DNA from 2 places in the Rhizobium ruizarguesonis genome. Region 1 is predicted to be linked to the other one. Evidence: predicted binding sites of a transcription regulator. Region 1 holds the regulator's gene; the other holds the start of a gene.
What was found. Region 1 encodes LexA, which represses DNA repair genes until DNA is damaged. Its sites were predicted from a motif close to TGTTCNNNNTGTGTTCNG; they were not measured.
Positions count from the first base shown of each region.

Region 1 (7,633 bases):
GGCATCGAGGGTTTCCGTCAGCGAGCCGATCTGGTTGACCTTGACGAGGATCGAGTTGGCAACACCCATGCGGATGCCGTCGCGAAGACGGGCGGAGTTGGTGACGAAGAGATCGTCGCCGACGAGCTGGGTCTTCTTGCCGGCCAGGTCGGTCAGCGTCTTCCAGCCATCCCAGTCGTCTTCGGCCATTCCGTCCTCGATCGAGATGATCGGATACTTGGCGGCGAGCTCGGCCAGATATTCGGCCATGGCGCCCGATTCCAGCGTGCGGCCTTCCCCTTCGAGAACGTATTTGCCGTCCTTGAAGAATTCCGTCGAGGCGCAATCGAGGCCGAGGTAGATGTCCTCGCCCGGCTTGTAGCCGGCTTTCTCGACCGACTTCATGATGAAGTCGAGAGCTTCCGGCGCGCTCTTCAGGCCCGGTGCGAAACCGCCTTCGTCGCCGACATTGGTGTTGTGGCCCTGTGCGGCAAGTTCCTTGCGCAGCGTATGGAAGACTTCCGAACCCATGCGCACGGCTTCGGCGATCGTATCGGCGCCGACCGGCAGGATCATGAACTCCTGGAAATCGATCGGGTTGTCGGCGTGGGCGCCGCCGTTGATGATGTTCATCATCGGCACCGGCAGCAGGCTGGCGGAAGCGCCGCCGACATAACGGTAGAGCGGCAGGCCGGAAGCCTGGGCGGCAGCCTTGGCAACGGCGAGCGAGACGCCGAGGATGGCGTTGGCGCCGAGGCGCGACTTGTTCGGCGTGCCGTCCAGCTCGATCATGATGTTGTCGATCTGGATCTGGTTTTCGGCGTCAATGCCGCCGATCGCGTCGAAGATCTCGGTGTTGGCGGCGTCGACCGCCTTTTGGACGCCCTTGCCGAGGTAGCGCTTGCCGCCGTCGCGCAGTTCGACCGCCTCATGCGCGCCCGTCGAGGCGCCCGAGGGAACGGCCGCGCGGCCCATGCTGCCATCTTCGAGATAGACATCGACTTCGACGGTGGGGTTGCCACGGCTATCGAGAATCTCGCGGGCGATGATATCGGTGATTGCAGTCATGGGTTCTTCCTGCTCGGTGGGTGATAAGTCGGTTCGAAAACTGTCTTAGTCGAAGGCGGGCAAATTACAATGCTGCAATTTCCAGCCTTCGAACCGTGTTCGGATCTCGCCTATAGCACGATCATGTCAGGCTGTTGAACGTCAAGCCTTGGCGACCGCATCGAAGGCGAGCAGCTTTTCAAGCAGCCGCGGCATGTCCTTGAGATAGACCATGTTGGGGCCGTCGGAAGGTGCATTGTCGGGGTCCTGATGGGTTTCGATGAAGACCCCGGCGATACCGGCAGCCACCGCTGCGCGCGCCAGCGTTTCCACGAATTCCCGCTGACCGCCGGAAGAATCGCCCTGCCCGCCCGGCTGCGCCACAGAATGGGTCGCATCGAAGATAACAGGGGCGCCCATCGCTGCCATGATCGGCAGCGAGCGCATGTCGGAGACCAGCGTATTGTACCCGAAGGAGGCGCCGCGCTCACACAGCAGCACGTTCGGATTGCCGCTGGCATTGAGCTTCTTCAGGACGTTCTTCATATCCCAGGGAGCGAGGAACTGGCCCTTCTTGACATTGACGACGCGGCCGGTCTTGGCGGCGGCGATGAGAAGGTCGGTCTGGCGGCAAAGGAAGGCCGGGATCTGCAGGACGTCGACGACCTTTGCCACCTCCGCGCATTGCTCTGCGGTATGAACGTCGGTCAGGACAGGAAAGCCGAATTCCTTCTTCAGGTCGGCAAAGACCTCCATGCCCTTTTCGATCCCGATACCGCGTTCAGCCGAGAGCGAGGTCCGGTTCGCCTTGTCGAAGGAGCTCTTGTAAACGAGGCCGATGCCGAGCTTTTCACAAAGCTCTTTCAGCGTGCCGGCAACCATGAAGGCGTGGTCGCGGCTCTCCATCTGGCAGGGGCCGGCAATCAGCGACAGGCGGCCGGTATTGGAAAAGCTGACCTGGCCTTGGCCCTCGCCGATCCTGACTTCTGAATTCGTATCAGTGCTCATCGTGTTTCCTCGAAGGCGAAGAGCGCGCCCTGCCCGGGCGCAGGCTTCACCACAATGCGATTGTTCTTGCGCGTGTATGTCACCCCGTTAGCAGCCAAATGCGCTTCTGTCACGGCAAGATCGGCGACGGCAAAGAGGATTGCCCTGCCGCGCAGGCCGCGATCGCCGGATGAGACGGCGATGTCGAAATAGGCTTCCAGCCCTTCCTGCGTCATCAGGCTGATTTTCGCGTTCGACGCTGCGATATTGACGCCAAAACTCGTTTTCTCGACTGTCGCTTGCGCCACGGCAAGGCCGACGAAGGCAGCAAAGGCGGCGGCGTCGGGTGCGCAAAGCGCTATCTCGGTTATGCCGCTGACGCCATTGGCATGCGTCTCCAGCGCGCCGCGGTCGGCCGGCAGCGGATTGACGCGCTCGACGGTGAAGAGGAAGAGGTCAGGCGCGCGCAGGTCGCCGGCGAAAGCCAGTTTGAAGCCGGCAATCGTCTGCGCACCGTCCGGCATCGTCATCGGCCGGGTGAACTGCAGCACTTCGCCAGCGCTCGATCCGTCGCCGACGAAGTTCTGATGATCGAGGCTGGCATCCTCACTGCCGAAAGCCAGCCCCGAAAGCCCTTCCTCGCCGCAGCGGAAGCGGAAGGCACGGTTGCGGGCGGTGAAGACATTGCCTTGCCGCGCAGAAGCCTCGCTCTCCTCGGCGCTCGCAATCCCGAGCGGCTCCAGATAGGTCTTGTCGGCAAAAAAGACGCAGGCATTCTCCGTTCCGAAGGGATGGCGCGCATCGGCGGCAACGGTGAAGCCGAGCTTGCCGATCCTTTCGCGCGCCACATCAATATTGACGACGGGCAGCACGACATGATCCAGCGGATGCGGTTTGGCGGAATGCGTGTTCATCATAATCCCTCCTCAAAACGGCAAGAGATTTGCGACAGCGCCACCCTCAATGCAAGACTTGTGTCCCAATCCGGCCAATGAAAATAAAAATCTCGACGAGTTGGCGCGAAGTTTTACGGAAATTTAGCTACTTGCGGAACACATATGGAACATATAGTGTCTGTTCTGGATTTGTTTCAATCACGAGGTCACAACGTCGATGCTCACGCGCAAACAACAGGAGCTTCTCCTTTTCATTCACGAGCGCATGAAAGAATCCGGCGTTCCGCCGTCTTTCGACGAAATGAAGGATGCGCTGGACCTCGCCTCGAAGTCCGGGATTCACCGGCTGATCACGGCGCTCGAGGAACGTGGCTTCATTCGCCGCCTACCGAACCGTGCTCGTGCGCTTGAGGTCATCAAGCTTCCGGAGGCCTACAGCCCCAGCATTCAGCCCCGGCGCGGCTTTTCGCCGAGCGTCATCGAGGGCAGCCTCGGCAAGCCCCAGCCGGTCGCCGCCCCCGCTGCCGCAAAACCCGTTGCCGACAACGGCAACTCGGTTTCCGTGCCGGTCATGGGCCGTATCGCCGCCGGCGTTCCGATCTCGGCGATCCAGAACAATACCCACGACATCGTCGTTCCGGCCGACATGCTCGGTTCCGGTGAACATTATGCGCTGGAGGTCAAGGGCGATTCGATGATCGACGCCGGCATCTTCGACGGCGACACGGTGATCATTCGCAACGGCAGCACCGCAAGTCCCGGTGACATCGTCGTGGCTCTCGTCGACGACGAGGAAGCAACACTCAAACGCTTCCGCCGCAAGGGCGCCTCGATCGCGCTCGAAGCCGCCAACCCGGCTTACGAGACCCGAATCTTCGGGCCGGACCGCGTCAAGGTGCAAGGCAAACTCGTCGGTCTCATTCGCCGCTATCACTGACACTGGGCGGGCCGGATTCGGCAAAACTGTTGCTGCGCCAGTCATAGGCGCGATGGCGCATCCATGGCCGCGACAGATCATCGAATGCGGCTGTGACGTCCAGGCCGGCATCGGCGAAGCGTAATTCGACGGAACCGGTCCTGCGCAGCGTCTCACCGGTGAAGAGCGTCGCACCTGAGCGGCAGCTGTTGAAGCGCAGGCGCACCGACGTCACGACGATATCGGCCGCATCGCAGGCCGGACCGAGATAGGCGGCATTGTCGATGACAGCAACCACGCGACCATTGCCAAGCCTTGATGTGCACCAGGCCTTCTTGACGCAAGAAAAGCGGTTTGCGTCAGCGCTCGTTGCAGCCGCCCGCATCGCCGACCTTGCTTCGTTCTGCTGATCGCGGGAAAGCCTGACGCGGCGGTCTTCTCCCTCCGGCGGGATAGCAGGCCCCTCCAGCATCTTCGGCGGGTGATGCGTCGGCAGGACCAGCGCTCTCTGCCACTGGTCGAAGATGAAATCCGGCGGTCTTTCGCGGTTGGAAGCCATGGCCGCCGTCTCGACGACCGCGACGAGACCACCATCCTCCGAAATTACCAGATCCGGCGGCCGGGGAACTGGCAGAAGCAACAGGATGAGTGTTGCGACCGCGATGATTGATGTGCCGATATGGCGCAGCCGGGTGCGGAGCAGCGTCAACAGCAGAAAGCCGGCGACGGCGACCGCGAAATACCAGGCGGGCAAGCGGCCGACGTCGATATTGCCACCCCAGCCGGACACGGTCTTTGCGACCGCGATCACCAGATCGAGGCCGAATCCGACGACCTTCCAGGGCAAAACGTCCAGACCGAAAGGCATGAGCAGCATCGCCAGCAGGCCGGCCGGCATGATGATGAAGGAGATGATCGGCATCGTCGCGAGGTTTGCCGGCAGGCCGTAGGCGGTCAAGCGATGAAAATGCTCGATCGAAAACAGCGCGGTGGAAAACCCACCGATCAGCGAGGTCAGGAAGACGCCGCCGAAGAAGCCCGCAACCGTAACGATGGGCCGAAACACCGGCAGCTTCAGGAAGGCGTTTTCGCGGATGCCCCGGTCCTTCCACAGCTGATAACCCGATACCAACGCCAACGTCGCGGCAAAGGACATCTGGAAGCTCGGACCCAAGACCTCGGACGGTGAAATGGCGATGATGACAAGCGCGGAGAGCGCGACGTTGCGCAGGCTGATCGACGGCCGGTCGAAGAAGACCGCAATCAACATGATGGCCATCATGATGAAGGCGCGTTCGGCGGAGACCGCAAAGCCCGAGATCAGGAAATAGGCCGTGACGGCAAGCAGCGCGCCGGCGGCGGCGATCTTCTTGGTCGGATAGGCCTGGGCGACGCCGGGAAAGAGGCTGAGCAGCATCCGGAAACCGACGAAGAAGATGCCGGCCGACAGCGCCATGTTGAGGCCCGAGATGGCGATGATATGAGCCAGGCCGGACTGGCGCAGCGCCTCCGTCGTTTCATTCGAGATGGCACGCCGCTCGTCCGTCACGAGAGCAGCGGCGAAAGCGCCGGTGTCGCCGGGTAGGATCGACCTTATGCGGTCGCCAATGCCGCTGCGCAGCCGGTAGAGCCCTTCGAGCAGTGCTTCCCACGTCGATCTTGCGGCCTGCGGACCTGCCTGCAAGTCGACCTTCTCCGGCGCCCCGTAGAAGAAGCCGTTGGCGCCGATGCCATCGAAATAGGCACCGAAGCAGAAGTCGTTGAGCTCAGGAAGTGCCGGGCCTGCCGGCGGCGTCAGCCGCGCCCTGCCGGTGATGATATCACCGATTTCGAAAGGCGCCTCCGCGCCGCGGGCGATCGCGGTTATGCGTTCCGGCGGCCGCTTCACCTCCGGCGCCTCCGTGCCGGTGACGGCAAGAATATAGCGCCACCGGCCGCGACCGTCGCCTTCGCGCCGTTCGACACGGCCGGTCACCGTCGTCGTGACGGCGGAATCGAGGATCACGGTCGAAGCCCGCCGGCTCTCGAGCTGCGCCGAAACCACGCCGCAGGCCACAAGTGCAAGCGCCAGCAGCGTTGCCCGCAACGCCGCCCGGCTGCGGCTGGCGATGAGAACCGCGACGGTCAGCACCAACAGGCAGAGCAGCGATGCAACGAGCGGAAAGTCCGATGCGGCCAGAAACCAGAAGGCTGCCCCGGCGCCGAGGAAGACCGGCGAGACCAGCAGCAGACGGCCATGGTCCGCCTCTTCGCCCAGCAAGCGCATGCCGATACACAGCGATTGCGAGGCTGCCGCCGGCAGCCGGTACCGCAAGGGGCTCGTCGACTGCGTCCTTGCCGGCCGCGTCACCACAACAGGCGGAGAAAAACCGGCAGTGTCGGCAAGGCCGGCGCCTGCTTCCGGCCGCAATTCGACTGTCGTCAACTCCTGCATGTGCCGCCCAAGATCACCCGCCCAGGCAGCCAGAATGCAACCGCCAATCAAATCCGGCAAGAATAATCGATTGAAAAGCGAGGGAAAATTGAAGGAGCCAAAAGAGCAGTCGAATCATCGGCTTCGATATGCGTATAGCTCATCGCTGCACTGCCTAAAAGATGATGCCGCAATGCACAAAATGCCGCCACGGTAACTTGGCATTAGCCTCGCGATCATATAGCTATCGATGAGGACGCTTAACCCCTATGGCGCTTTTATGGCGCCACCGCCATTTCGGAGGATCAGCATGACGGATCAAAGCGCTACAATAAAAATCGGTGACAAGTCTGTCGACCTTGCTGTCAAAAGCGGCACGATCGGCCCGAGCGTCATCGATATCGGTGCCCTCTACAAGAACACGGCTTCCTTCACCTACGATCCGGGTTTCACCTCGACTGCATCCTGTGAATCGAAGATCACCTACATCGACGGCGACGAAGGTGTCCTGTTGCATCGCGGCTATCCGATCGAGCAGCTCGCCGAGCATGGCGACTTCCTCGAGGTCTGCTACCTGCTGCTTTACGGCGAGCTGCCGACCACCGTGCAGAAGAAGGATTTCGATTACCGCGTCACGCACCACACCATGGTGCACGAGCAGATGAGCCGCTTCTTCACCGGCTTCCGCCGCGATGCGCATCCGATGGCTGTCATGTGCGGCTGCGTCGGCGCGCTGTCGGCCTTCTATCACGACTCCACAGACATCACCGATCCGCACCAGCGCATGGTCGCCAGCCTGCGTATGATCGCCAAGATGCCGACACTTGCCGCAATGGCCTACAAGTACCATATCGGCCAGCCCTTCGTTTATCCGAAGAACGACCTCGACTACGCCTCGAACTTCCTGCGCATGTGCTTTGCTGTGCCTTGCGAGGAATATGTGGTCAATCCGGTGCTTGCCCGCGCCATGGACCGCATCTTCATCCTGCATGCCGATCACGAGCAGAACGCTTCGACCTCGACCGTCCGTCTCGCCGGTTCGTCGGGCGCCAACCCGTTCGCCTGCATCGCCGCCGGTATCGCCTGCCTCTGGGGCCCCGCCCACGGCGGCGCCAACGAAGCAGCGCTCAACATGCTGCACGAAATCGGCACAGTCGACCACATTCCGGAATATATCGCTCGCGCCAAGGACAAGAACGATCCGTTCCGCCTGATGGGCTTCGGCCACCGCGTCTACAAGAACTATGATCCGCGCGCCAAGATCATGCAGAAGACGACGCATGAAGTGCTCGGCGAACTCGGCATCAAGGACGATCCGTTGCTTGAAGTGGCGATGGAGCTGGAGCGCATCGCGCTCACCGATGAATATTTCATCGAGAAGAAGCTCTATCCGAA
Region 1 covers NZ_CP071678.1:2,300,699-2,308,331, reverse strand. Annotated here, with positions in the region: gene eno (phosphopyruvate hydratase) at 1-1,047, opposite strand, end outside; gene kdsA (3-deoxy-8-phosphooctulonate synthase) at 1,189-2,034, opposite strand; gene J3P73_RS11490 (VOC family protein) at 2,031-2,927, opposite strand; gene lexA (transcriptional repressor LexA) at 3,127-3,846, shown strand; gene J3P73_RS11480 (ComEC/Rec2 family competence protein) at 3,827-6,259, opposite strand; gene gltA (citrate synthase) at 6,549-7,633, shown strand, end outside.

Region 2 (7,633 bases), on a different replicon from region 1:
GGTGGTGTCAGGGCCGCGGGAAACAATCTCAGTGGCGTTTTGAAGGATTTGAACTCCGGCAGAAACTCCCGATGACAGCGGACGTGTGTGTGTCGGTCAACGACAGGTTGTCTCTGGTGGGATTGGTGATCAGCCTTAGGCGCGACGCGCTTCAGTCTGCGACGATTGTTTTAGAGAAACTCAGTGCGGCGGTGGACGTCCTTTCACTAACTACGCTCCGTATACAATCAGGTCTTACAGCGTTCGCGACGGACGATGCGAGGGCTTGCCGCGACGCAATCGGCCAAGTGGGAGAGGGCGTGATCGACTTGGTTCGAGCGATTTCGAGCGTGGACACTTTCGCAAGTGGCAGTGCGGCACCTGTCCAAAAGATGAAGGATCTTGTGACCGAACTGCAAAAGTAACGGGAGCTGTCAGCGACGCGGGAAAGCAATTGTTGGACGCCGTGGCCGCCGCGGAGACATCTGCCAAAAGTGTTGCGAACAGGTTCAACAATCAGATCAAAGCATGGAAAGACGCTATCGCAAAGGGCGCGCGAGACCCAATGCTGCGCACCCGAAACGATAACGGAACCCGTGGAAGGCTTCCTTCAACCAATCAAGCTACAGCGTTGGCACCTGTCTTTGCCGATCCCGGACGAGGACCAGAAGAAGCGACTTTCGGTTCGGGTGAGTTTGGAGTCGGCGCACGCAAACTCCCATGCGCGGCGGGCGGGGGAGGCGCAAAGTTGACACAGCTGCCTGTATTTCAACCGTCCGCACTCGACGGCCCGTTGGCGTTCCTTCCCGAGCCAATCGTCGTCGAACTCAGCATCTAGACGGAGGTGCAACTGTTTCGATTTAAAAATCGCGTTGGGTAAAGCGTTCCCGGCTGATACGGCGAAGTTCGATCGGCGAGGCGCACGTTTTGTAACTCAGCGAAAATTAGTCATGCAATTGTAACTGTTGAAGGATCGCTCAAGTAGTAGCCGCAAAATATTGAGTAATCTGCACGATCGCAGTTTTCGGGGTCGCTGATTGGATTGCCGCTCTCATCGACATTTTTTGCAGGAAACTGGCCTCTCTTGTGTGACCAAAACGAATCGTCGTCCAATCTGTACCAATGGTAGTCATACGATGGCCAGATCACCAGCGCAACGTAGTGCCCGGCGATTGGCGTCGAGGCAGGCCTTCCGCTGGCCACCAACCCGTCGCGCGTGCTCGCAATCCCCACGTTTCCGCATTCAAAGGCGGAGTATATTAGCCCGGTGCCGCGGCCGGGTTGCGCGATGGTATTGGTAATGATGTCATTGGCGTAGTTGTAGCAATTGTTTGTCGTTTGAATGGTTGGATCGTCATTCCATTTCCCAGGATCGTATGGAACCGGGGATAGGATGTGCATATTCGGTCCGGCGGTGAATTTATTCGGAATCTGCAGTTTCCGTTCAACATGCGCAATAATGTCTGGCTTGAGCAAACGCCGCGCTGTGTCCAAAAGAAACCGTTCAATCTTCCGATCGCGATCTATCCGACTTGGGACCAAGCGCGCCACATCCACCACGCCTTCTGATATCACAATCGTCGGGTAAAGGGACTCAAGAGCTGAGTCGATGCGAAAGCCAACGTAGCCTAATCTCCCGGCTACAGCGGGCGGCTTCAGGAGACTTTTTTCTTGAAGGCTTCCAATCAATTGACGCAGCTGATTGATTTCGTGGTCAGACAATTCCCAAGTTGGATTGGGCGCTCCAGAGAAGACGTCGAGAGTTACAACGGCTGTCATCGGGTGATACCTATGCTTGAGTGGATTTTTCTCGTAAAGTATCAAGTACACTTCAACAGAAGACAAGAAGTAATTGCAGCGAATTAACAAAATGCAACTCGAAAAGATGAAATGTTTGATTAGCGCCCAATAGACGCGACTGATTGTGAAATTTAGCTCTGGTACTGAAGTGTCGTTTGGCTATGCAAAGTGCTCTTCAGGCGCGGGAAGGATGCTTGAGAAGCCGCGCCCTTGAGCATATAGCAAAGGCTGATTTCCCCTGTGCTCTCGAATAAATTCGGTTGCGCGTATTTCGCCGTTAGCCAGCTTACAACAAAAGGGGTCTTCCACACTTTGTGTGGTTAACAGACCGTTAGCGATGGCGCCGGTATGAGCACGCATGCGAACGAAATCGAAATGGTCACCCGGTCCGGTTATTAGAGTGCAGAGCGTCGTGTTTAGCGATGAAGGCAAATGGGTCGTGTCTACCTGCGGACCAACGGGACAGCCTCTGGTATCTTCCGATCAACGAAGCAATGCACCTCCTCCCGCAGAGCTTCGTGTTTCAGGCGACCCACTCCTCCTCCCAACCGCTCCTCCCGCGGCAGGCTTTTTCGTTTTCCGATACATTCAAGCTCTGAGTTCAGGCGTCAAAGCAGACTGCCCTGTTCCACCGGCTCTCCGGATTTCGAGACGATCGTGGATCCGTACGGTTCGCGTGAGGAAATGATCAGCGCGTCGTTGGGTAGTGGACGGGCCAGTTCCTCGGCCTCGTCCCAAGGCGCCCGCATCCAGGTGTCGGTCTCTTCCTTCGTCAGCAACAAGACCGGCATGGCCTTCTCATGGATCGGCTTCACCGGGTCGTTGGGATCCGTGGTCAAAAACCCGTAGAGATCATCGGTGGTCAGGCCGTCCCTGACCTTTCGGACACTCTGCCACTGCGGCACATGGAGACCGGCAAAGAACATCAGCGGCTTACTTTCGTCGCGGGCGAACCAGGCATTGGGCACGTTTCCGCCATCTTCCCGGCTGGCCGGATCCGGTTCCGCGAAGCTGGTGACCGGGACGAGGCATCTGTTTTCGACGCCGAACCATCGCTTCCAGTGCGGAAAACTGAGCTTGCGCACGTTGGTCGTGCCGCGGTCGGCCTCCATGCGGATCAGTTCTTCGAGATCGAAAGCCTTGCCCTTGGCTGCCAGTTTCTCGGCCTTGGCTTTGGCCGCCTTCTCAAGTGCGAAGCGCGGCGAGGGCAATCCCCAGCGCGCATGGACCAGTTGCTTCTTTCCGTCGGCGGTGTTGCGGACGATCGGCCCCATCTGATCCGGGTTCATTTGGTACGCCGGCATGAGGTTGATCATGCTCTCGGCGTCCTGAGCCCACATGGCAACCCAGTCCTTGTCTTCCATGCGGTACAGATTGCACATGGGCAGTGACCATTCCCGTGAACACTGCGAGCATCGTAACCGATGGAATTGCCAAATGCCAACCGGCGGATAAGTTGCGAATCCGACGAAATTTATTTCCGCTTCGACCAAATCGCCGCAATTGGCCCATGGCCATGATTTGCAAGGCGAATCTCTTGGTTTCCTAAAGTTGAGAGATAATATTCCTATTCTCGGTTGCTTGACTCTTCGAGTCCTTCGGAACAGATAGTGAACATCTGCATTTGAACGACATGAAGTCGAAACTCCAACACGGCCTTCAAGGGACGCGTGAATGATGACTGCTGCCCGCAACAGGGTAATTACCGAGCTACGTGACCGTATCGCCTCCCTTGAGGGCGGATCGACGAGGAAGGTCGGCTGCCTTGCTTTTGGGGTTTCCGAAATAGACGCAGTGCTTCCGGGCGGCGGTTTGGCTTATGGCGCCTTGCACGAGTTTGCCGGTGGCGGGTCCGGAACGGTCGATGGTGCGGCTGCCGCCCTCTGCGTTGCCGGGATCGCTGCGCGAACCAAAGGGCAGATCCTTTGGTGCATGACGCGTCCAGACCTGTTTTTCCCGGCGCTGGCGCTGGCGGGTCTTCATCCCGATCGCGTGGTCTTTGCCGAAGCCGATAGGGAAGAGGATGTCCTGGCGACAATGGAGGAAGGTCTTGGCTATGGTGGCCTGGGCGCCGTGGTCGGTGAGCTCGTCCGTCTTCCCATGACCGCGTCTCGCCGGCTTCAGCTTGCGGCCGAGAAGACCGGAACGATCGGGCTGGTCGTGCGACGATGGCGGCGGCAGACGGAGGCATCGGATTTTGGCCAGCCGACGGCGTCGACATCCCGGTGGCGCGTCAGCGTACTGCCATCGGAAGAGCTACCGGTTCCGGGTGTTGGACGGCCGCGATGGCTCCTGGAACTGATGAGAGTGAAGGCGGGTGAGTGCGCAGAGTTTATCGTAGGAGCGTGCGATGCCAAGGGTCGTATCCATTTACCTTCCGGATCTCGCGATCGACAGGATCAGACGGGCCGACGGCGCGGGAATGCTGTCCGCTGAGCGGCCGCTTGTCGTCGTCGCGAAGAGTGGTTCCAAACGCTGGATCGCGGCGGCTGATGAAACAGCCCGCTCCGCGGGTCTTCACATTGGCATGCCGGCCGCGAAGGCGCAGGCCATCGTCCAGGGTCTGCAGATGGTCGACGCCGCTCCGGTCGCGGACGGTGCGGCCCTCGAACGCCTCACGCTCTGGGCGTTGACGCAGTACACGCCGATTGTCGCAATGGATGCGCCCGACGGCATCGTCATGGACACCGAAGGCGCCGATCATCTCCAGGGCGGCGAGGATCGATGCTGTCCGGCATCGTCAATCGCTTCCGCGCCAAGGGGCTGACCGCGCGGGTTGCGATTGCCGACAGCTGGGGTGCGGCGCATGCGCTGGCACGGGTCAGCAAGCGCGATACCGTGATCGCTGCGCGCCATGAAACATCGCGTTTCGTCGAACGGCTACCGATATCATCATTACGTTTGCCTGCGGAAACCGTGGTTGGCCTGCGGACCCTCGGGTTTCAGACGATCGGCGAGCTGTCGTCCACACCACGCGCGCCGCTTGCCCTTCGCTTCGGTCCCGAAATCGGCCGTCGTCTCGACCAGATGTATGGGCGGTTGCCGGAGCCGATCGATCCGATCCGTCCGATGGATGTCATCGAAGTCAGCCGCGCCTTCGCCGAGCCGATCGGCGCTCCCGAGACCATCGCCAAATACGTCTCGCGGGTTGTCGTTGAACTCTGCAAAGCGCTCCAGCAGAAGGGTCTGGGTGTTCGCCGCGCAGATCTTCTCGTCCACAAGGTCGACAATACCATGCAGGCGATCCGTGCTGGAACCGCGAAACCCGCTCGCGACGTGGCCTGGCTGACAAAGCTCTTCAAGGACCGGATCGAGAAGATCGAGCCGGGCTTCGGAATCGAGAAGCTCTCGCTGGTGGCTGTCATCGCCGAACCGCTCACTGAGACGCAGAAAGCATCCTCCCTGATTGAGGAGGAGATCGTCGCTATCGCGCCGCTGATCGACGTGATCGGCAATCGCGGGCAGCGTGTCTATCGGATAGTGCCTGTGGCGAGCGACGTGCCTGAGCGCAGCGTCAAGCGGGTGAGTGGGGTTGCCGGGGAGACCGGTGCATCATGGAGCTTGCACTGGCCTCGGCCGGTTCGGCTCCTCTCCCGTCCGGAGCTCATCGAGGTGATCGCGCTCCTGCCGGATCATCCGCCTGTGTCGATGACCTGGCGCGGCAAGCGACGGCGGGTGAAACGCGCTGACGGCCCGGAGCGGATTTTCGGCGAGTGGTGGACGAGAGGATCCGAGTTCGATGCGGTGCGTGACTATTTCGTGATCGAAGATGAGAGCGGCGAACGGTTCTGGATATTCAGGTCGGGCGATGGCATCGATGCTGCGACCGGCTCACATAAATGGTTCCTGCACGGGATCTTCGCATGAGATATGCCGAGCTCCAGGTCACGACACATTTCTCATTCCTGCGAGGGGCATCGTCGGCGGATGAACTGTTTGCGACCGCCAAGGCGCTCGGCATCGAGGCGCTCGGCGTCGTCGACAGAAATTCGCTCGCCGGCATCGTCCGGGCTCTCGAGGCGTCCCGCGCCACAGGCGTTCGCCTCGTGGTCGGTTGTCGTCTCGATCTGCAGGACGGCATGTCGATCCTGGTCTATCCGACCGATCGTGCCGCCTATTCCCGACTGACCCGTTTGCTGACGCTCGGCAAGGCGAGGGGCGGCAAGGCCAACTGCATCCTGCATCTCGACGACGTCGCACTCTATGCAGAAGGCCTGATCGGTATTCTGGTGCCCGATCTACCCGACGAGACCTGTGCCGTGCAGCTCAGAAAGATGGCGGAGATGTTCGGGGACCGGGCCTATCTCGCGCTTTCCCTTCGCCGGCGGCCGAACGACCAGATGCGGCTGCACGATCTGTCGAACATGGCCACACGCTTCAAGGTGAAGACCGTTGTGACGAATGACGTCCTTTTCCACGAACCGTCGCGCCGTCAGCTGCAGGATGTCGTCACCTGCATTCGCACCAGAACCACGATCGATGACGTCGGTTTCGAGAGGGAGCGCCATGCGGATAGATTCCTCAAACCGCCCGAAGAGATGCAGCGGCTCTTCCCCCGTTACCCGGAAGCATTGGCCCGGACGACGGAGATCGCCGATCGCTGCCGGTTCTCGCTAGATGAACTCATCTATCAGTACCCCGAAGAAGCCATCGTCCCAGGCAAGAACGCGCAAGCGTCTCTCGAGCATTATGTCTGGGAATGCGCGCCTGCACGCTATCCGGAAGGTCTGCCGGACAACGTTCTGAAAATCATCCGGCATGAGCTCGACCTCATACGGACAATGAAATACGCACCCTACTTCCTGACGGTGTTTTCGATTGTCCGATATGCCCGCAGCCAGGGCATTCTCTGCCAGGGGCGGGGATCCGCCGCCAACTCCGCCGTCTGTTATATCCTCGGGATCACGTCCATCGATCCGGAGACGAACGATCTGCTGTTTGAGCGTTTCGTTTCCCAGGAGCGCGACGAGCCACCGGATATCGATGTCGATTTCGAGCACGAGCGCCGCGAGGAAGTCATTCAGTGGATCTACAAAACCTACACACATCAGAAGGCAGCACTCTGCGCGACCGTGACACGCTATCGTGCAAAAGGAGCGATCCGTGATGTCGGCAAGGCACTCGGTCTGCCGGAGGATGTGATCAAGGCGCTGTCATCGGGCATGTGGTCCTGGTCCGCCGAGCTGGTCAGCGACCGGAACCTGCGGGAACTCAATCTCAATCCCGATGACCGCCGCCTCGCATTGACGTTGAAGCTTGCACAGCAGCTGATGGGCGCCCCCCGGCATCTCGGCCAGCATCCGGGTGGATTCGTGCTGACGCATGATCGGCTCGACGATCTCGTCCCCATCGAGCCTGCATCAATGGCCGACCGGCAGGTGATCGAATGGGACAAGGACGATGTCGAAGCTTTGAAGTTCATGAAGGTGGATGTCCTGGCGTTGGGGATGCTGACCTGCATGGCAAAAGCATTCAAGCTGATTGAGGAGTATAAGGGCGAAACGATCGATCTGGCGAATATCGAACAGGAAGACTCTGCGACCTATGCGATGATCCGAAAGGCCGACACTCTCGGGACGTTCCAGATCGAAAGCCGGGCTCAGATGGCGATGTTGCCGCGGCTGAGGCCGCGGACCTTCTACGACCTCGTCATCGAGGTAGCCATCGTCCGGCCCGGGCCAATACAGGGCGACATGGTGCACCCCTATCTGCGCCGCCGCGAAGACAAGGAACCGGTCGTCTATCCGACGCCCGAACTGGAAGCGGTGCTTGGAAAGACACTCGGCGTGCCTCTCTTCCAGGAGTCGGCCATGAAGGTGGCGATGGTCTGCGCCGGCTTTACCGGCGGCGAGGC
Region 2 covers NZ_CP071681.1:43,339-50,971, forward strand. Annotated here, with positions in the region: gene J3P73_RS31405 (hypothetical protein) at 928-1,758, opposite strand; gene J3P73_RS31410 (SOS response-associated peptidase family protein) at 2,388-3,161, opposite strand; gene J3P73_RS37820 (ImuA family protein) at 3,457-4,215, shown strand; partial or broken gene J3P73_RS31420 (Y-family DNA polymerase) at 4,130-5,646, shown strand; gene J3P73_RS31425 (error-prone DNA polymerase) at 5,643-7,633, shown strand, end outside.
Region 2: the regulator LexA is predicted to act here: its motif matches at 3,379-3,396, upstream of J3P73_RS37820 (ImuA family protein).